Regions from separate parts of the Terriglobus roseus genome, predicted to be linked through region 2. Evidence: predicted binding sites of a transcription regulator. Region 2 holds the regulator's gene; each other region holds the start of a gene.
The links. The regulator LexA, encoded in region 2, represses DNA repair genes until DNA is damaged. The targets are predictions, from matches to a motif close to CANTTCGCTTTTTATTCGC.
Positions count from the first base shown of each region.

Region 1: a site for LexA is predicted at 2,796-2,814, ahead of dinB (DNA polymerase IV). Genes of this name have one in related genera too.
Region 3: a site for LexA is predicted at 3,273-3,291, ahead of recA (recombinase RecA). Genes of this name have one in related genera too.
Region 4: a site for LexA is predicted at 3,367-3,385, ahead of BLT38_RS16610 (ATP-dependent DNA helicase). Genes of this name have one in related genera too.

Region 1 covers NZ_LT629690.1:548,548-553,689, reverse strand. Annotated here, with positions in the region: gene BLT38_RS02575 (Ig-like domain-containing protein) at 1-2,592, opposite strand, end outside; gene dinB (DNA polymerase IV) at 2,914-4,029, shown strand; gene BLT38_RS02565 (NUDIX domain-containing protein) at 4,006-4,440, opposite strand; gene BLT38_RS02560 (GGDEF domain-containing protein) at 4,695-5,142, shown strand, end outside.
Region 2 covers NZ_LT629690.1:1,599,594-1,604,735, forward strand. Annotated here, with positions in the region: gene BLT38_RS06775 (DHA2 family efflux MFS transporter permease subunit) at 1-1,160, shown strand, start outside; gene BLT38_RS06780 (HAD hydrolase-like protein) at 1,157-1,870, opposite strand; gene lexA (transcriptional repressor LexA) at 1,863-2,468, opposite strand; gene BLT38_RS06790 (response regulator transcription factor) at 2,694-3,437, shown strand; gene BLT38_RS06795 (hypothetical protein) at 3,434-3,676, shown strand; gene BLT38_RS06800 (sigma-54 dependent transcriptional regulator) at 3,673-4,929, shown strand; gene flgK (flagellar hook-associated protein FlgK) at 5,052-5,142, shown strand, end outside.
Region 3 covers NZ_LT629690.1:3,277,247-3,282,388, reverse strand. Annotated here, with positions in the region: gene kdsB (3-deoxy-manno-octulosonate cytidylyltransferase) at 1-601, shown strand, start outside; gene BLT38_RS13720 (HAD-IA family hydrolase) at 657-1,325, opposite strand; gene BLT38_RS13715 (GyrI-like domain-containing protein) at 1,322-1,768, opposite strand; gene BLT38_RS13710 (phosphoglucomutase/phosphomannomutase family protein) at 1,770-3,221, opposite strand; gene recA (recombinase RecA) at 3,349-4,425, shown strand; gene coaD (pantetheine-phosphate adenylyltransferase) at 4,521-5,048, shown strand; gene BLT38_RS13695 (pyridoxal phosphate-dependent aminotransferase) at 5,099-5,142, shown strand, end outside.
Region 4 covers NZ_LT629690.1:3,976,841-3,981,982, reverse strand. Annotated here, with positions in the region: gene BLT38_RS16625 (cation diffusion facilitator family transporter) at 1-125, opposite strand, end outside; gene der (ribosome biogenesis GTPase Der) at 642-2,510, opposite strand; gene BLT38_RS16615 (hypothetical protein) at 2,510-3,283, opposite strand; gene BLT38_RS16610 (ATP-dependent DNA helicase) at 3,405-5,142, shown strand, end outside.

The sequences.
Region 1 (5,142 bases), 1.1 Mb from region 2:
GAGCGGAGACTGCGTGATGCTCTGACCACCCAACGCATTCAACTTACCCCAGTCACCGGTAATGGAATCCAGCGTGGAATCAAAGCCCGCCAGAAACTGGCCCTGCAAATCCGAACCTGCAATCTGACCAATCGTGGTATCTAAACGGTAGTCAAGCCGTGGGATCTCCTTTTGCGCGGATGTATCGCCGCTGCTGAGTCCGCCGCCAGTGCTACCGGCCGCGGAGAACAGGTCACTCACGAAGCCAATCGCTTTGTTTGCCAATGCAATGTCGTCCGGGTTCACGACACCATCGGTCGCGAACGATACATAGGGGCTTACATCTGAGGCGACCATATGCATGATGTGCCACGGGCTCAGCGTCGCCGGTGTTGTGGTCTGCGCCTGAATTTGGCTCGCTTCCAGGTTTGCCTGAATGTCGCTGGACGCCTGAATCAGGCTCAGCGCAGCATTGGCATTGCCTGCGGCCACAAGGTCCTTCAGGTTGGTGGAACCAGTCACGAAGTAAGTAAGTACGTTCGTCAGGTCAACAATCTCGTTATGAAGCTGATACTTCACCGAATTGAATTCCTGCTGTGTGAAACTCAGCGTGGTTCCGTCCGGCGAGGTCCACGATGCACCCGGATATGTAGCATTCGCCGGATCATAAGTGTGATAGTCCAAAAGGGTATTCAACGATCCCGTGAAGAAGTAGTGAATGTCGTACGCATAAGTTCCGGTTACACCCGGCTGAGCTGCACCGCTGCTGTTCAACTGGCCTGCCACGTACCACTGGTTCAGCAGGTAATAGCTGAGGTACTGGTATGCCTGCGTCTGACCTGTCAGGGTGTTTCCTGTCGCAAGCGCAGTAATAAATTCAGGCCATTCCTGCGGCTGTTGCGAGTTGATCAAACCCAACTGCAGATCCGCTGTATCAGTAGCGGCCTGCTGCTGTTCCGTATGTGCCGGTTCATACAAACCATAGCTATCGCGCGCAAGCGTGCCGTGTACATAGCCACTGTGTCCCTGTTGTGTGAAGTAGGAAGAGGACAGCACATCATGTCCAGAGATCGGATTGCCAAAGGCAGGGCTGGCGACAAACGTATAAGTCGAATTGGTCGCGCCGGTATAGAGGATGGACTTATCCGGAATGCCCAGTGATCCCAGCGCATTCGCCAGTTCAATCGTGTTGTTTGGTGTGTTGTTATCGCTCGCCATGGTCGTCGCATCGCCCCAGCCAGCGGTTCCTACAGTTGTCAGAAACACGACTTGATCACTCCGCACAGACTGAAGTGTCTGCGCCATGGCGTTAATCATGGTGGCGTTTCCGCCATTCGCACCGAGTGGATAGAAAATACCGCAGTTCGCGAAGGTAACGTTTTGTCCACTGCCGCTGCCCGAACACGCGGTGGAAGTCGACAAGCTCCCACGATCCATAACCAGGACCCAAAAGCCATTGGTGCCTGTGGGCGGAGTATAGACAGCAGTCTGTCCTGGCAGGCTCGGCGCGTTAATAATCTTGATCTGCGCGCTCTGCTGCGCTGTTCCCGGCTGGACCGTGTATTCCACGTTGTTCGACGACTGGAAGTTGTAGTTTCCATTCGCGTCCTGCATCAACATGCCAGTGGCAAACGTATTCGGTATTGGACTGCCATTCGTCTTGTAGTACTCGAAAGCCGATCCAGGCTTGCCATTCAAAACGCCGATGGCCAGATATCCCTGGGGCACATCATTCGAAGTCCCGAGCGGACCACCTGTGCAGGTGCTACCAGAACCATTGGCGTTGCAATTGTAAGCACGTCCACCAATCGCGCTGGTGTTGAGTTGTGCCATGGCACTTCCTGCATCCGTGTTCTGCCCATAGTTCGTTCCCACAATCACCAGGTCGTTTGCAACTGGCGTTTGGCTTGCCAGATTCTGCAGCGCCGATGACAGTGAAACGCCATCGTTGTAGCACTGCGACGAGCCTGACTGCGTAAGCGTCCGGCGATCCACCAGGATGACGCTGTACATGCTCGAACTAGCGCAGCTTCCCGAAGCCAGAACGGAGCTGGACTTGGTACCAAGCTGGAACCAGTTCTGGCTGGCCCCAGGACCACCCGATACGAGTGTATAGAACCTAATCGAAGGCGGAAGGAAGCTGCTATAGGTAGGCAGGCTCGATGCTGTGACATCAGCACTGACAGCCAACGCGTGCAACCCTTGCGATGTGGCTGACGCTGCGCCGCTAACAAAATGTGTGCGCGTGCTGGAAGCCGTTCCATCCTGATTCTTCGCTGTCGCAAAGAGTGTGTTATTTCCGTCGATGACACCATCGTCCGAACCAAGCTGTGCGGTCAGGCACACCTTACCGGAACAAGGAGTTGCAGAAAACTTTGCGCTAACATCCTTGCCGTTGAGTTTTGCCTTTACCGTTTCAGTCCGTGTTCCCTGCGGAAACTGGACGATAGCCGATTGCAGATTGGAGCCTGGCGTTGCGGACGGAAAAGAGACCGTCGCACGGTTCCGAACATTGGCGGTTGACGTCACGCCAGCCACCGGTGCGGTCTGAGCAAATACTCCGACTGACGACACAAGCGCGGCTAGCGTACATAACTTTCTTAACGATTTCATAGGTACAACCTCACTTTTGCGGAGCGTGTATTTGCTGACAAAACGTCGCTTCGCAAGCCTATGAAGAAAGAAAGCCAGAACCTATAGTGGTCACCACACAGCAACCGATGGTGGCACTACATGCATTGACCATGTGGTTCTGCACGAGTGTGAATGGGTTTGAGTGAGCGCATCAACGCGGGCGAAGTAGCAAATACCACTAGGCGAACACACGGCGAATATGGAAGAATATCTCCAGGGCTTCCATCGGGACGCACATAGCTCGCAAAGCATTGAGATACCGCTTCTTTACCATTGGCGACGGCACACGCAGGCATTGTCATGATTGACGAACAGATCACCTTGCTCGGACACCGCAAGATCGTTCATGTGGACATGGATGCGTTCTATGCATCCGTCGAACAGCGAGACGATCCGAATCTGCGTGGCCGTCCGGTCGTGGTCGCATGGAAGGGAAAACGTTCCGTCGTTTGCGCCGCGTCGTATGAAGCGAGGAAGTTCGGCGTTCGATCCGCAATGCCGGCAGTAAGTGCGGAACGGCTATGCCCCCATGCAATCTTTATCCCACCTGACTTCACGCGATATAAAGCGGCATCCCAAGGTGTGCGAGAAATCTTCACACGACACACAGACCACATTGAGCCACTCTCGCTCGACGAAGCCTATCTTGACGTGACGCAGAACAAACAGGGATTGCCAACAGCAACGCTGGTGGCGAAGAAGATTCGTCAGGAGATATGGGATGAACTTCACCTGACTGCTTCAGCAGGCATCGCACCCAATAAGTTTCTTGCGAAGATCGCGTCCGATTGGCGAAAGCCGAACGGACAGTTCGTTATTCAGCCACACGAGGCACAATCATTCCTCCTCACGCTTCCTGTAGGCCGCATCCCCGGCGTTGGAAAAGTCACCGAGGCACGTATGGCTGAGGTCGGCATTAAGCTCGTGGGCGACATTCACGCCATGGATATCGCGACACTGGAACAAGCCTTCGGCAGCTATGCGCAACGTCTTTATGAGCTTGCACGAGGCATTGATCACAACCCTGTCGTGTCAAATCGCGTGCGCAAACAAATCTCTGCGGAAGATACCTTCCCCGATGACATCCCTCTCGAAGCGTGCAATGTGCACATCCAACGCCTTGCCGAAAAGATATGGAAAGCGTCGAATGCCAACGCCCGCGGAGCAAAAACGATTGTTCTCAAACTGAAAACGAAAGAGTTTCAATCACTCACGCGAAGTCTCACATCCCGTGAACGAATTGAAAGCTGCGAAGTGTTGACAGACACCGCGCTTGCACTCTGCGCTAAAGTCGGATTGCCGCAGGAGCAACTTTATCGGTTGGTCGGCGTGGGTCTCAGCAATTTTGAGCGCGAGAACGCGGAAGACGAAAGCACCGAAGACTCTTTCTCTCTACTGGCGGAGCAAATCCTCTAAGCGCGACAGAAAAGCGTGCTGTTCCGTTCGAAGATATGTTTTGGCGACAGACGGTGTGAACCATTGACCACGATCCACTTCAGGGATGGTCACAAGGCGCTTTGAACGCGGAGGCCACTCAATCTCGCAGGTATTACTTCTCAGGTCCGCCGGATCGCAGTCCCCTTCAAAGGCCCACGCAAACACAACCTTTCCGGACTTCTGAGTAACCGAACCAAGTTCAAGAAAAGGCTCTTGCGGGATGAAGCCGGTCTCTTCGATGAATTCTCGTTGCGCGGCTGCGAGAGGTCCCTCATCGTTCGTAAATTCACCCTTGGGCACAGTCCATGCGCCAACATCCTTCTTAGCCCAGAACGGACCGCCGGGATGAACAAGAAAGACCTCGAAAACCTCTGCTCTCTTGCGAAACATAAGGAGGCCTGCACTTTGCTTGGTACGTTTGGCCATTTGGCTGTAAGAACAGAATCCCTTCCCTTTATTTTCCGCACACGTCCAATCTTCCCTCCGTCAGAATGAATCCGCAAATATCGTCATCGCAGGAAGCTTGCCTTCGATGTGGGATCTGATATCACGCTCGTACGCGACTACATCCTCTTTTGTGTCATTCGTTTCCTTGGGAAGGCAGTGCTAACCTGTTCGTCTCATCGAGAGGCGGAAGACATCGAGTGAGCACGAAGAACGAAACGCAGGAATATCTTTCGCGATCACAGGGACTGGCCTTCGCTCTTGGCTTTCTTGTGATCCACGCGGTTTCCCTGGCCCTGTTCCCCGCGCAACGCACGGTCATCTCTCATGTCTTCTCTATCGTCGTTGTCGCAATTGCACTCATCTTCTGCATTGCACGCACACGCAGCGCGACGCCAGACACTCGACTCTACTGGCAACTCTTCAGCGCTGCCATCTTTCTGTGGGAATGCGGCTCCGCGCGCGCAGCGTGGGAAGAAGTCGTTCTGCATTCCGATATTTCACAGGCATCGTATGCGGATCTCCCATACTTTCTATATGGAGTTCCCATTGTCTTGGCCATCTCGCTACCGGAACGGAAGGAACGCGTACCACTCTTCGTCTGGCTCGACACGGTTCAGATCTCAGTAGCGGCGACGCTCACTTACC
Region 2 (5,142 bases):
CTGCTTTGTGTGGGCTTAGCCATACGCTGCCGTTGTTTACTGCTTCGCGCGTGTTGCAGGGTATTGGCGGGTCGATGATGGTGCCCGTTGGGCGGTTGATGGTGCTGCGCGCTTCCACTAAGGCGCAATTGATGAAGGCGATTGCTTATACGATCTGGCCTGCATTGGTGGCACCGATCCTTGGCCCTCCGTTGGGTGGATGGATTCTGTCGTTTACGACGTGGCCGTGGATGTTTCTGCTGAACGTGCCGATTGGTGTGGTGCTGTTTGCGTTGGCGCTGAAGCTGGTTCCGAAGGATCGCGAGACGGTTCGTGAGAGTTTTGATCTACCCGGGTTTCTGCTGGCGGGGTCCGCTTCCTTCTGCCTGATGTACCTGCTGGAGTCGCTGGAAGTGCAGCATGCTCCGGGGATGCAGGCGGCGGTGCTGCTGGTGCTGACTATTGTGTTGTCAGGGGCATTGGTGTGGTGGCTGCGTCGTGCTGAAAAGCCACTGTTTTCACTGGAAGTGTTTCGTATTGAGACATTCCGCGTGTCGAATGGCGCTGGATCACTGTTCCGGATGGCAGTGTTTTCCGTACCGTTCCTGTTGCCGCTGTTGTTTCAGGAGGCATTCGGTCTGAATCCGCTGGAGTCGGGATCGTTGACGATGGCGGTGTTTGCGGGGAATCTTGCAATGAAACCGCTGACTGGGCCACTGCTTCGTCGTTATGGCTTTCGGACGGTTTTGCTGTGGAATGGGACGTTGACTGCGGTGGCGCTGGTGGCTTGCGGATGGCTTCATGCAAACACGCCGAAGGTGATCACGCTGCTTGTCCTGTTTGCGGGAGGACTTGGCCGGTCGATGGAATTGACTGCATTGACGACCATGGGATTCGCGGACCTTCCGGAGAAGCTGAAGAACAGCGGCACCACGCTGGCTACGACGATTAACCAGATGACGACGAGCCTTGGTGTGGCTGTTTCTGCACTGGCTCTGCACGGAAGCGCACTGATGCGTGGTGGTGCGAGTGCCTTTGATTTTCGCGTGGCGTTTTGTGTGATGGCGGGCTTGGCAGCGTTGAGTTTGCCTTCGTACTGGACGATGCATCCTGCGGCGGGTGCGGCAGTGAGCGGAAACCTGATTCGGCAGGAACGGGAAGCGACGCCCGCGGAGGGTTAGGGTAGAAGCGCCTGCAGGGCGTCGAGCCATTTGGTGGGGCTATCCACCATGGCATCCGGGCCCGCTTCACGAAGTTTTTGAGGTGCCAAGCCGTAACTGCATCCGAGGCAGAGGACGCCGGCGTTGCGTGCAGTGGCAACGTCTACGTGGGAGTCGCCTACCAGAACGGTTCGTTGTGGGGATACCGGGCGGCCCAGCATTCGGGATGCTTCTTCCATCAATGCCTGCATGCCTTCGGGATCGGGCTTCTTGGTTGGGAAGCTGTCGCCGCCGTAATTGGCAAAGAAAAACTCGGACAGTCCGAGACCAGAACAGATGACGCGCGATGGGCGATATGGCTTGTTGGTAAGAATCGCCATCGGAAGAGATGGCGCAGCCGCACGAATCTTGCGAAGTTCACTGATCACGCCAGGATAGACGTAGGTGAAGTCGAGATTATGCGCGCGGTAATAGTCCAGGAAGAAGGGAATCGCTTGCGCGAAAGCTACTTCGTCCATGCCCCCGGTTGCTTCTAAGGCACGGCGGACGAGCATGGCAGCGCCATCGCCGATGAACTCTGCGATGCGGTGGGGTGGAAGTTGTTCGCGGCCCAGGAAGGCGAGGGTTGCATTGACCGACGCTGCTAAGTCTTGCTCCGAGTCAATCAGGGTCCCATCGAGATCGAAGACGAGAAGATCGCAGCGCAATTCGCCGCTGGTTTCCTCAGGCATACTTGCGCAACATGCCGAGGACCTTACCCTGGATCGCAACACGGTCCGCCGGAGCGAAGATGGGGGCCATCTCATTGTTGGAAGGCTGTAGGCGGATCAGGTTGCCTTCCTTGTAATAGCGCTTCAGCGTGGCGTCGGAACCGTCTACGAGCGCAACGACAATCTCACCTTCACGCGCTGTATTGGTGCGCTCTACCAAGACATAGTCGCCGTTGACGATGTGTTCGTCGCGCATGCTGTCGCCACGAACTTCAAGGGCGAAGACTTCGCGGTTGCCGATGATCTCAGAAAGGGAGATGGATTCCGCAGTTTCAATGGCTTCCACGGGCCGGCCAGCGGCGATTCTGCCCATGAGGGGCAGACGCTCGTTCCCCTTGCGTGAGTTCCTTGGAGAGAGAACATCGATGGAGCGGCTGCGATTATGAGCGCGCTGCAGGAGGCCTTTGTTGTGCAGATTTGTGATGTGTTTGTGCACCGTGGCAAGCGAATTCAGGCCAAGACCAGCCGCAATTTCTTCATAGGAAGGGGAGTATCCCTTGCGCTGGGTAAAGCCGGAGAGGAAGTCCAAAACCTCTTTTTGTCGCCGCGTAATCGCCATGGCTGAAATTGTAGCGAATAAAAAGCGAACTGCAAGGTAAAAGTTTCTTGAACCAAGAAAGCTAATGGGTGGTGCAGCCGTTCCCGATGTGGTACGACTCGCTGGCACCATTCTCACTGAATCATTGTTTTGTTCTCATCTGCGCGTCATCTTGGATTGCAGATCGGACGCCGGATTGGAAAGTGCGCCCGCTATAGATGGACAAATTACGCAGGAGACAGAGCAATGAGAGTGATGGTGGCAGAGGATGATGGGGCACTTTCTGTGTTTCTTAAGAAAGCGCTTGAATTGGAAGGGAATACGGTTCGCCTAGTAACAGATGGGGCCGGCGTATTAGAGGGCATTGAGGAAGACATGCCTGACCTGTTGGTGCTGGATCTGGGGCTTCCGCGGATGGATGGCGTGGATGTGCTGCGAGCACTGCACGGTCAGATCGACCTAATGTCCGTCCTGGTGTTGTCAGGTCGTTCGCAGCTTTCGGAAAAGATTGAATGTTTGAACCTGGGCGCGGATGACTATCTGTTGAAGCCGTTTTCCATGTATGAGTTGCTGGCACGTTGTAAGGCGATTGGTCGGCGGCGTATGGGATCCTCTGCTGGTTTGTTGCAATGCGCGGGATTGCGTATGGACCGCATTAAACGCAGTGTTTCCTATCACGAAGAGTTGCTGGACTTCACCTCAAAGGAATTTACGTTGCTGGAGTACCTGCTGCTGCAGAAGGGACGCGCTGTATCTCGTCGTGAACTCCTGCAGAATGTGTGGCAGATGTCGCCGGACGCCGGAACGAATGTGGTGGATGTTTATGTGAACTATCTCCGCCGTAAGCTGAGCGCAGTGGGCGCGTCGGGTTTGGTGCAGACGATGCGTGGCGAGGGATATGGCATTGCCGCGAAACAGAACGACGGTTTGCCGCGATTCGCAACCATGCCTATTGACGCTCGTTATCAAACGGCGTTGGAGGTTGCATGAACCAGATGGAGTTGACCATGGACGATGCTGCATTGGAAGAACTGGATGACGCAATCCACGCCTTGTCACAGCCTTTAACCGCGCTGTTGTTTGCTGTGGAGATGGCTGCTCTCCGCACGACACCCGATGAGATACAGGACGCATTGAACACTGCGCGCGCCGAGTGCCGCCGGGCAGTGGCGGAGTTGGAGCGAGTGCGTGAAGCCGCGGCGCGTCTTGAGGCGGGAGGGTCGCGATGAATTCAGTCGTGGCGGCGTCTGTTCAGCAACGTTCTGTGGTGTTGGTCACTCCGGATACGGAGTTGCGGCATAAGCTTTCCTCTTTGCTTTCAGATATGCGTTGGCAGGTCTTTCCAGCTTCCGGAGGGGCTGAGGCGATGATGCATCTCGGCAGCCTGGAGCCCGAGGCCATGATTGTGGATCACTGGCTTCCGGACCTGGATGCGTCGGAGTTTGCTGAGTATGCGGCGACGGTTTGTCCTGCGACGGATATGTTGCAAATGGATGGTAGTTGCAACGGTTCTAAAGTGCGCAGCGCGCGGCGTAACGAGCTTCTTCATGCGTTGCGAGAGGCGCAAGAATGCTGCGTGGAGAGAACACCTGCAACCGGTGGATTTGATGGTGCGGCCTGGCTTCATGCGCCTGTTACGGTGCCCTTTGCTGCGCCGATGGCGGTGGTGAAAGAAGCGCTTCCTGAGGTTGCTGAAGAGGTCAAGATGCATCTTCCGGAGTTTGTTGGAGACGCTTTGAAGATGCGGGAGTTGGCGCAGCAGATCCGCTTGGTCGCCCCACATGCAACTGCGAATGTTCTTGTGTTGGGAGAAACGGGAACAGGAAAAGAGTTGGTTGCAAAGGCCGTGCACCGGTTGAGCCCTCGTGCAGGAAAGCCGTTTGTTGTGTTGAACTGTGCGGCAATTCCGGAACACCTGTTGGAAGCTGAGTTGTTTGGCCATACGCGCGGAGCGTTTACAGGGGCGGTTTCTTCGCGCATGGGGCGCATAGAAGCTGCGCATGGTGGAACGCTTTTTCTGGATGAAATTGGAGAGATGCCGCTGCCGTTACAGGCGAAGATGCTGCGGTTTCTGGAGAACGGCGAGATTCAGAAGGTGGGTGAAAACGAGCCTATCCGTGTGGATGTGCGCATTGTTGCGGCGACGCATCAGCCTTTGGAAGAACTCGCTCGTGATCGGCGGTTCCGACCGGATTTGTATTATCGGCTTGCTGTATTTCCCGTGGAGATCCCGGCATTGCGGGAGAGGCGTGAAGATATCCCCATGCTGGTGGAACACACATTGCGCAAGCTTGGCGATAGCATGCCTCGTAAATCGATCAGCAGCGAAGCTCTTTCGCTATTGATGGAGCTTGACTGGGCAGGCAATGTTCGTGAGCTTTGCCACATGGTCCATCGCGCAGTGATTCTCTGCGGCGAGGAAGCGGGTATTCGGCCAGAACATATTCTGCTGCCGGGACGTTTCTCGGCGATGCAACATTAGAAAACTCGTAAACGAAACACATGTTGCAGTTAGGCCGCTCACAGGAGCGGCTTAACTCTTGGCCTTCTACGTGCATTTATCGGCAGTAAGTTGAAGTGACTTTAGTCAGGAGGGAGGGATTCATGCTTGAGATGCCAACAGCCGATGCACTGGAGCGCTATCTGACGCTGACCACGCAGCAGATGAAGTTGACTGCGACGAATATGGCGAATC
Region 3 (5,142 bases), 1.7 Mb from region 2:
AGTCGTCGTGGCGACGGATTCTGAGGAGGTTGGGGCGCTCTGCCAGGCGCATGGATGGCAGTGGCAGATGACGGACGCCGCGCTGCCCAGCGGAACAGACCGCATGCGCGCTGTGGCGCTGGAGCGTGAGGCGGACATCTACGTGAATATTCAGGGTGATGAACCGCTGCTGAAGCCGGAACACATTGACGCGTTGTTGCGGCCGTTCTCGCGCGGTATGCATGTCGAATGCAGCACGGTGAAGACGCTTTGCGCCCCGGAGAATGTTCATAATCCGAATGCGGTGAAGGTGGTGCACGCCACTGACGGTCGCGCTCTGTATTTTTCGCGTGCCACCATCCCCTACGACCGCGATGGTGCAGGGAAGGCTACCTACTGGAAGCATCTGGGACTGTATGCGTATCGACGCGATGCGTTGTTGCGCTTCGGCACGCTGGCGGCGAGTCCTTTGGAGCAGACGGAGCGGCTGGAACAGTTGCGGCTGCTGGAGAACGGGCTGGCGCTGTATGTGGAAGCCGTGGAGTTCGATACGGTGGGCGTGGATACCGAAGCAGACGTGGCGCGCGTGGAAGCGCTGCTACAGGAGCGTTTCGGGGCTTAAAACCAAAAGGCAGCACTCAGTGTGAGCGCTGCCTTTTTCTTGGCTTCGTTGGCGGCTAGTTCTTTCTTGCAAGCGGGATGTCCACTTGCAGGCCGTTCGCATCGGAAGTGACCTTCACCACTGCAAGTGATCGCGCGATCCATGTTGCCGCCTTGAGTTCTGCACGTGGCGTGGAGCTGAGCACGGCCAGAACGCGGCAGCCAGCGGCAATGCCACTCTGCACGCCAGATACGGCGTCTTCCACAACGATGCAGTCTTCGGGCTTTAAGCCCAGCGCTTCTGCGCCGCGGATGTAGGGTTCGGGATCGGGCTTGCCTTTAGAAATGTCGTCTGCAGAGACGAGCTTTGGCGGCTCCGGCAGTCCTGCAGCCCTCAATCGAGCTTCCAGCAGGCGACGCGTGCAGGAGGTGACCACCGTCCAGCGATCAGGCGGCAAGCTAGCGAGCAGTTCACGCACGCCGGGCAGTACTTCAATGTCGCCTACGTCTTCAATCTCCATGTCTTCGATCACGCGAAGGCCCTCGTCCGGATCAATATCCGGGCGAAGCATGATGACGATATCGCGTGCGGGACGGCCGTGTGGCAGAACGAAGTTATCTGCGTTTGGCACCTCGTACAGCTTGGCCCACCGCTTCCAGCATCGGGTGGCAGATGCGATGGAGCTGATGAGCACGCCATCCATATCGAAAAGCAGGCCCTGTGCCTGCACCTGAATCTTACTCACAACAAATTCTCACTCTCCCAGACGCCTACGAAGATGCTTGCGCGCTCCGGTCCCAGATACATTTCAAAATCAGTTCGGTACGTTCGTTGGAGACTGCTGCTCCAAATGCGAGACCAGGCATCCACGATGCTTTGGGGAAATGGTCCCACGGCGTCGAACACGGCATAGTCCCCCGGCTCCAGAAAGACATCACGCATGCCTTCCGGCAGTGGCGCATCGTCTTCAACATGCTGTCCGAGCAACAGTGTGTACGGTCCTGAAAAGTCACTCTCGTACTCGAAGTACACAGCGTACATACCGTTGCCTTGCAACCGCGCGGGAATGTCTTGTTGTGTGTACTGCGCCCACAGTGCGTGGATGGTTTCGGGCTGGCTGTTGACGCAGCGCGCAGAAATACCTGCGATGCGCCGAGGCGTGATCTTTTCAAATCCATCGGAGGCCAAGTTAGCCCTCCAGTACGAATTGCTCTGCTGCTTTAAGAATTTTCTGCACGGCTTCCTGCGAAGTGGATTCGCTGTACACACGCAGTAGCGGCTCGGTTCCTGAGGCGCGGAGCAGAAGCCATGTTTCGGCAGCGTTGGGCTTGGTTTTTGCTTCGGGATTGTCGAGGAAGAACTTGATGCCATCCATGTCTTCCGTCTTCAACACGCGATAGCCTGCGATTTCCGTGAGTCCGCTGGATGCGCGATCGATGGCCGACTTCTTCAGACGATCATCGATGTGCATGTCGATACGTCCGTACTGGTGTTCGCCGAACTCAGCCTGCAGCATGGCGACGAGCTGGCCAAGTGTCTTGCCTTCTTCTGCCATCACATTTGCAAGCAACAGTGCATTCAGAATACCGTCACGCTCAGGCAAATGGCGCTTGATACCGACGCCGCCAGATTCCTCACCGCCGATGAGGATGTCTTCCGTCAGCATCAGATCGCAGACGTACTTGAAGCCGATGCCATGCTCATGAAGTTTGCGACCGTATTTCGCGGCGATGCGATCAAGCATCTTGGTGGTGTTGAAGGCACGGGTGATTTCGCCCGGCCACTTCTTCTTTTCCAGTAGCCACCACAACAGGATGGAGAAGATCTTATGCGCGTCAACTACGTTGCCGTTTTCGTCGACGGAACCAATGCGATCAGCGTCGCCGTCAGTGATTAGGCCAGCGGCGCACTTCTCTTCCACAACCTTCTTCTGCGTGAGCGCGATGTGCGGCAAGATGGGTTCGGGGTTAATGCCGGGGAAGAGGGGGTTGCGTTCTGCGCGAATCTCCACGCAATCCACACCAGCACGTTCGAAGATGCCCTTCAACACGCCTGCGCCTGCGCCAAACATGCTGTCGATAAGGAAGCGCTGCTTCGCCTTGGCGATCAACGGCAGGTCGGCAAATGCTTCGACTGCCGCGATGTAATCGGGCATGAAGTCTGCTTCGGTGATGGCAGCGGGAGTTTTGGCGACAGGAACGTCTTTGCCAAGGTAGGTCTCGATGCTCTTGATGATGCCCGGCGATCCGGAACCGCCGTAGCTGGCTTTGTACTTGACGCCGTTCCACTGCGCCGGGTTATGCGACGAAGTGATCATGATGCCGCCGGCAGCCTTCCGATGTGCCACGCCATAGCTGAGTGCGGGCGTGGCGGTGACGTCCTTCGCCAGCAACACGGGGATACCCGCCTCGCTCAACACCTGTGCCGCAACGCGCGCAAACTGCGGCGAGCCGAAGCGTGTGTCGTAACCAATGCAGACGCCTTTCGAGGCGTCTTCATGCGCCAGCACGTAATTGGCAATGGCGCGGACGGCGACGCGGACGTTGGCGTAGGTGAAGTCATCGGCGATGATGCCGCGCCAGCCGTCGGTTCCGAACTTAACCGGGCTGGAGAAGGTGGCGTTGGAAGTGGCTTCGCTCATACAGGTTCCATGATTTTATAGACCCTCCCGGTGATTTTGGGTGTAGGGAATTACTTCGCTTTTTCTTTGCCATGCAGCGACGACGGATGCTAGGATGAGGTTCACTGTACGAAGGAGAATCATCAGCGTGGCCGTGGACGAACGCAGCAAAGCCGTAGAACTTGCCCTGGCGGGCATTGAGAAGCAATTTGGCAAGGGTTCCATCATGCGCCTGGGCGCGCGCGATGCGATCGTACCGATCTCAGTGATCTCGACAGGATCCATTTCCTTCGACGCCGCGCTGGGTGTCGGCGGTGTGCCACGTGGTCGCGTGGTTGAGATTTACGGCCCGGAATCCTCGGGTAAAACGACAATTACGCTCCAGATCATTGCTGAGGCGCAGCGGCAGGGCGGCCTGGCTGCCTTTGTCGACGCGGAACATGCGCTTGATCCGGTGTATGCGCGCAAGCTGGGCGTGGATACGGATAACTTGCTGATTTCGCAGCCGGATTACGGCGAACAGGCTCTGGAAATCACGGAAGCACTCGTCCGCTCTGGCGCGATCGATGTGTTGGTGGTTGACTCTGTTGCTGCCTTGGTTCCCAAGGCCGAACTTGATGGCGAAATGGGCGATTCGCACGTGGGTCTGCAGGCACGTCTGATGTCGCAGGCACTGCGTAAACTGACTGGCACCGTCTCGAAGAGCCGCACCTGCCTCATCTTCATCAACCAGATCCGCGAAAAGATCGGTGTTATGTTCGGCAACCCCGAAACCACCACCGGTGGCCGTGCGCTGAAGTTCTACTCGTCGGTTCGTGTAGACATTCGTCGCATTGGTGCAGTGAAGGAAGGCGACGTTGTCGTCGGTTCTCGCACCAAGACCAAGATTGTGAAGAACAAGGTTGCTGCACCGTTCCGCGAAGCCGAGTTCGACATCCTGTACGGCGAAGGTATCTCGCGCGAAGGTGATGTACTTGACCTCGCGGTAGCGAACAATATTGTGGAGAAGAGCGGCGCTTGGTACAGCTATGCGGGCGAACGCATTGGCCAGGGGCGCGAGAATGTGCGTAACTTCCTCAAGTCCAATCCGGAAGTCTTCGGGCGCATGGATGTTGAACTTCGTGCCAAGTTGAAGATTGGCGCGTCTTCCGTTGCTCCGATACCAGCCGCGCCTGCGGACGGTGAGGAAAAGGCGCAGGAAGCCGTGCGGCCTTCGCGGAAATAGTCACTCAAAAGTAGTCATGGAAAGGGCCGCAGACTGCGGCCCTTTCTTATTCCTTAAAGCGACTATCGACCGGGTCGCGTATGCTTCCTTTTGTCATGGGAATTATCCGCGCCATCTACCCCGGCACCTTCGATCCGCCGACGAACGGACATCTGGACCTGATCAGCCGTGGGGCGAAGATCTTTGATGAGTTGGTGGTTGCGGTGTTGCGCAACACCAGCAAGGGTGTTCCTCTGTTCACCACAGAGGAACGTGCGGAGATGCTGCAGGAAGTCACGGCTCCCTTGGGAAATGTCACCGTGGAGACATTTGACGGCCTCCTCGTTGACTTTGCCCGAATGAAGCAGGCCAGTGCTGTGCTGCGTGGTATCCGTGCTATTTCGGACTACGAATACGAGTTCCAGATGGCCATGATGAACCGCAAGCTGGACAAGTCGTTAGAGACGGTCTTCATGATGCCAGCCGAGAAGTACACGTATGTATCGTCGCGACTTATTAAAGGCGTGTATCAGCTCAATGGCGACATCCGTGAACTGGTGCCTCCGCTGGTGTTGCAGCGGTTGCAGGAGAAGCGTTCTGCGAAGACGGTTCCCCTCGGTGGCGAGGTTCCCGGGGAGGTGTAATAGCACTTCGTTCGGGCAAAGCCATACCCGCTCCGGTTAGAATCGGAGCCATGAGCGCAGCAGCCGCAGAAGTCCTTGCCGGAAAGAAGACCTT
Region 4 (5,142 bases), 2.4 Mb from region 2:
ACCCATCCGGCAATCGCCTCACCCGCGCAAAACGCCAACGTCACGGCCAACGAAACCCACAGCCGCTTGCCGCTGGTGGGTCCGTGTACATGATGGTGATGTGCGTGCGAGTGATCGTGCGCCATGCGCACCTCCACGTCCAGAATAGAACGTCACCAATATGGATGCATTTTCAGCGAGTTTGACCCAACCCCGGTCGAAGACCGTCATCCTGAACGAAGCGAAGCGGAGCTGAAGGACCTGCATTCCTTCCCCGCACTAGAACGCCTCAGGAAGGCAAATAAACGATTACGCCGAAGGCGTCGAGAACGGCACGAAGTGCCTGTCAAGCCCCTGAACCGTTTAACCCCAACAAACCAAAAGAAATAGAGTTGGCATGGCATTTCCGCCAAATCACTAAAATAGAACCAGAGAGAAAAGGGTCGCGCTTGGCGCGGCCCTAACTCCTTTAGAAAGGCGATTTTGCCCCTAACCCCAATAGACAGACGATTTTAGCGACACCGAAACCGTAACCCCACTAGAAAGAAGATTTTAGAAAAACAGGGGGGAGGGGGTACCCCTCAATCAGTCTTCGCAAAAGCAAAAAGCCAGCAAAACTGCTGGCTTTTCACGCCGAAGGCGTCGAGAACGGTGCGCAGCACTTACTTCTCGCTCTTCTTATTCCTCGCTCGCACCTTGAACCAGATCGGCGACCCGATAAAGCGCCACTGCGCGCGAATCTGGTTCTCCAGGAAGCGTTCATAACTGAAGTGCAGCTTCACATCGCGATCTGTGAACAGGATGAACGTCGGCGGCGCAACTGCAGCCTGCGTCATGTAGTAGATGCGAAGACGCTTGTTGTACGGAACGCCTGCCTTCTCGAACTCCACGTGATCCAGGAACTTGTTCATCTGGCCGGTCGAAATACGCTTACGACGTTCTCGCGCCACAAGCTGCACCTTCTTGAACACCTCGTCCACGTTGATGCCATCACGCGCACTGATGAAGATCAGCGGAGCGTAATCCAGATACTTCAAAGCATGGCGAACCTGTTCGGTGTAGACCTTCTGATCCGCAGGAGCCTGTCCATCTTCGCGGTTGGTGGTCACAGCGTCCCACTTGTTCACCACGATCACCACGCTGCGGCCGCTCTCATGCGCATAGCCACCAATGTTGGCATCCAGTCCGGTGACACCTTCCGTGGCATCAATCACCAGCAGCGCCACGTCCGCGGCTTCCAGGTGCTTGCGCGCCATGATGACCGACAGCTTCTCTGCCATTAGCGTGGTCTTGCCCTTACGGCGAATACCAGCAGTGTCCACAAACCGGAAGCTGTGTCCATTACGTTCCACCGTCTCGTCCACAGCATCGCGCGTAGTTCCCGCAATCGGCGACACAATAGCGCGTCCTGATCCGGTAAGCGCATTCAGGAGTGTGGACTTGCCCACGTTCGGACGGCCAATGATGGCAATGCTCGTCTCCTTGGAGACATGCTCGCCATGGGAGCGCAGCTTGCGCTCACGCGGAGCCTCTTCGTCTGTGGCCTCATCCTCCCAGACCTCTTCCAGCTCCTCTGCCTCTTCCGGCTCGGTCTGCGGCAGCGCGGCGGCAACTGCGTCCATCAGGTCGCCCATGCCAAGGCCATGTTCGCCGCTCACCGGGAACACATCCTTGTAACCCAACGTGCGGAAGCTCTCAGCCTGCGGCGCAATTTGTGCGGTGTCCATCTTGTTCACCGCCAGGAACACAGGCTTGCCGCTGCGGATCAGCAGGCGCGCCAGGTCAATGTCCGGCAGCGTCAACTCGCTGCGTCCGTCCACCACCTGCACAATGGCCTCAGCCTCTTCCAGCGCTATCTGTGCCTGCCGGAAGATCTCCCGTGGGATCAGCGCCTCATCGTCGGGAATGACACCGCCCGTATCCACAATGCGCAGCACGCGTCCTTCCCAATCCACCTCGCCGTAGATGCGGTCACGCGTGATGCCCGGTTCGTCGCCCACAATGGAGCGGCGCGTTCCGGTCAGGCGGTTGAACAGGGTGCTCTTACCCACATTGGGGCGTCCGCAGATGGCGAACAGCGGCGCGGCAATGGCGTCCGACGGACGCTGCGCCTCCTCGATCATGGGCAGCGTGCTGGCAAAGGCGTTCTCCGTCTCCGGATCGCTCAGGGCAGCGCGATGCACCAACCGCTTCTCCTGCACCTCAGCGCTGGAACCCATGCCACGCGAACCCTTGGGCGCCCGCGTGGGCTCAGGAATCCCCAGCCGCTCACGCTCTGCCTTGGGCAGCGCCCCGGGAGCCATCTGTGCCCCGGTAATGGCGCGACCCTTCTGCCGGGTAGGCGACTGCGTACGCACCTTGCTCTGGCTGAACGCGGCAGACTTCTTGGCAGCAATGCCCTTACGCCCCTTGGGCGAGGCACCACCCACCGTCGACGCACCGGCCTTAGCCCCCTTGGGGGTGGCCCCCTTATGCGGACGCGTCTGCGCTGTCCTGTGCTTTTTTCCGAGCCGCTTCTTTTCCGGTGCCATTATGCGTACCTGCTTCCATCTTTTAGGGTAGCAGTGCTGTGGTGGCGTTCCACCAGGAGCAGGCTCACAATTGCCATCAATGGAAATGCCACGGAGATCGAGAACAAGGAGAACCGGTGCGACACCGGGCCACCTTCACTCAACCCAGCCGCACCATAGAAGCAAAAGATCACAAAGGCAGTCAGCAACGCACATACGGCTCGCTGTCCACGCGAATACGGAAACAGCCAGCGGAGCGCCTTTGGCTCCATCCTCAAAAAGAACCATGCGGTAACAAGCAGGGTGGGAATTCCCGCGACCAACAGCAGTGTCCAGGGCGACCAGTTAAGCCCACTCTCCACCGCGAACGTGTCCATCAACAAATCCGTGCCATCGGTAAAAGTGCGAACCGGGATATAGTCAAGCAGATTCCCAACGCTCGCGACGACCACCCAATACGCTGCCATGGCCCATCCTGCAGCGTTCCGCTTGCGGGCGAAAGCAAACCCGATAAGCCCTAATGGCAATGTGATCAAAGCGTTTCCTAGTACGCCAGCACCACTTACCAGTGCTGCCTGCACACCGTGTCCTGAGGCAAGGATTGCGGCTTCGTCCACGTTCTGATCGATACCAAGCTGGATCGCCATCACTGTGGCGGAGATTGGTGGCACATGCAGGGCAAAGGGATTCGACTTCCAACCCAGCGCCCACGCCATGAACGAGTGCGCGTATTCGTGCGCAAAGAAAACTGCTGCATGCGCAAGCCACAATTGCGCCAACAGCAATGCGATCATGCGTGGCCAACTCCAGCGATTACCTTCCAAGGGGCGCATCCCCAAAGTATCTATGACGGAACGCGGTGCAGATACACTTAAAGATGTTCGCCTTTCCTGCGCCTTTATGCCTGCATTTGCCATGACCGACAAACTGCCCACGCTGCACGAGTTCTTCGCGCCGGGCGGCGTGCTGGCTCAATCATCGCTGAGCTATGAGCATCGCAAGGGACAATATGAGATGGCCAAGGCCGTCGAGGCGGCGTTGCAGGATCATCGGCACCTTGTTGTGGAAGCAGGCACCGGAACAGGCAAAACGCTGGCATACCTGCTGCCCGCGTTAAGACTCGCGCGCGAACGCGGGCAGCGCGTCATCATCTCTACCGGCACGAAGAATCTGCAAGAACAGTTGTTCTTCAAGGACATTCCGTTTCTTGAGTCACTGCTAGGGCCGCTGAAGGTCTGTTACATGAAGGGCCGCGGCAACTACGTATGTAAGCAGAAACTCTACGCACTGCAGCAGACGTCATCATTGCTTACCGAGTTCACAGAACTCGATCACTTCGGCAAGATCGTCGAGTGGGAGAGCCAAACGGAGACTGGTGATCGTGCCGAAATTGTCGGCTTGCCGGAGCCATCTCCACTGTTCTCCAAGCTGGATGCGCGCAGCGAAGCGTGCCTTGGTCAGAGCTGCCCGAACTTCGAGCCGTGTTACATCACGGCGATGCGGCGCAAGGCTCTTGAAAGCGACATCATCATCGTCAATCACCACCTGTTCTTCGCGGATCTGAATATCCGCCAGCAGGCGGCAGGCGCACCAGACGCGGGAATTCTTCCGGATGCTGCCGCGGTGATCTTTGACGAAGCGCATGAGATGGAGGCGGTAGCCAGCGACTACTTCGGCGTGGCCATCTCGCAGCAACGTTGCGAAGAGTTGGCGCGCGATGTGGAGATGATGCTGCGCGCGAAGAAGGTCTCATCCTCAAGCATTGAAAGCGCAACGAACGGATTGCGCGAACGCTCGCGTGCCTTCTTTGGATCGTTGCCTATGAACGGCTTTGAGCTTGGCCGGCAGCCATTCCGTGATCGCAGCGGGTTCCTGGAAGAACGTGGCGATGCTTATTTAAGTTACCTAACTTCCTTGGATAAGCTGCGCGACGAACTGGAACGCGTGAAGGACGTGGAAGAGGTTAACGGTCTGAAGCGCCGTGTTACGGACTTGCGCACGTCATCGACCTTTTTGATGGAAACAGAAGACCCGAACACGGTGTTCTGGATTGAACGTCGCGCTGCTGGCGGCGTGAAGAACTTCTCACGCACGCAGACAGGCCAGCCCATGGCGTATCACACCTATCTGCAGGCAACGCCCATTGATGTGTCTGAAATTCTCAACACCACGCTGTTCAAGGATTTCAGCTCTGTCGTGCTTACCAGCGCAACGCTGACGGTTCAAGGTGGCTTTGAACACATCGCAAAGCGTGTGGGCTTAGTGGGTGCGCGCGAACTTACCGTTCCATCGCATTTCCAATACAACAAGCAGGCATTGCTCTATCTGCCGCCTTACATGCCCGATCCGCGTGACCCGGATTTCCTGAATCAGGCTGCAGAGAAGATGCGCCGCGTATTGGAATTCAGTCGTGGACGTGCCTTCTGTCTGTTCACCAGCTACGCGCAGATGAAGACGCTCTATGAGCGCATGCTTGTGGAGTTGCCTTACCCTTTGCTGCTACAAGGGCAAGCGCCGCGCAAAGCTTTGCTGGACGAATTCCGTTCGACGCCGAATGCCGTTCTCTTTGGCACATCCAGTTTCTGGCAGGGCGTGGATGTGCAGGGCGATCAGCTAAGCTGCGTGATCATCGATCGCCTGCCGTTCGCGGTGC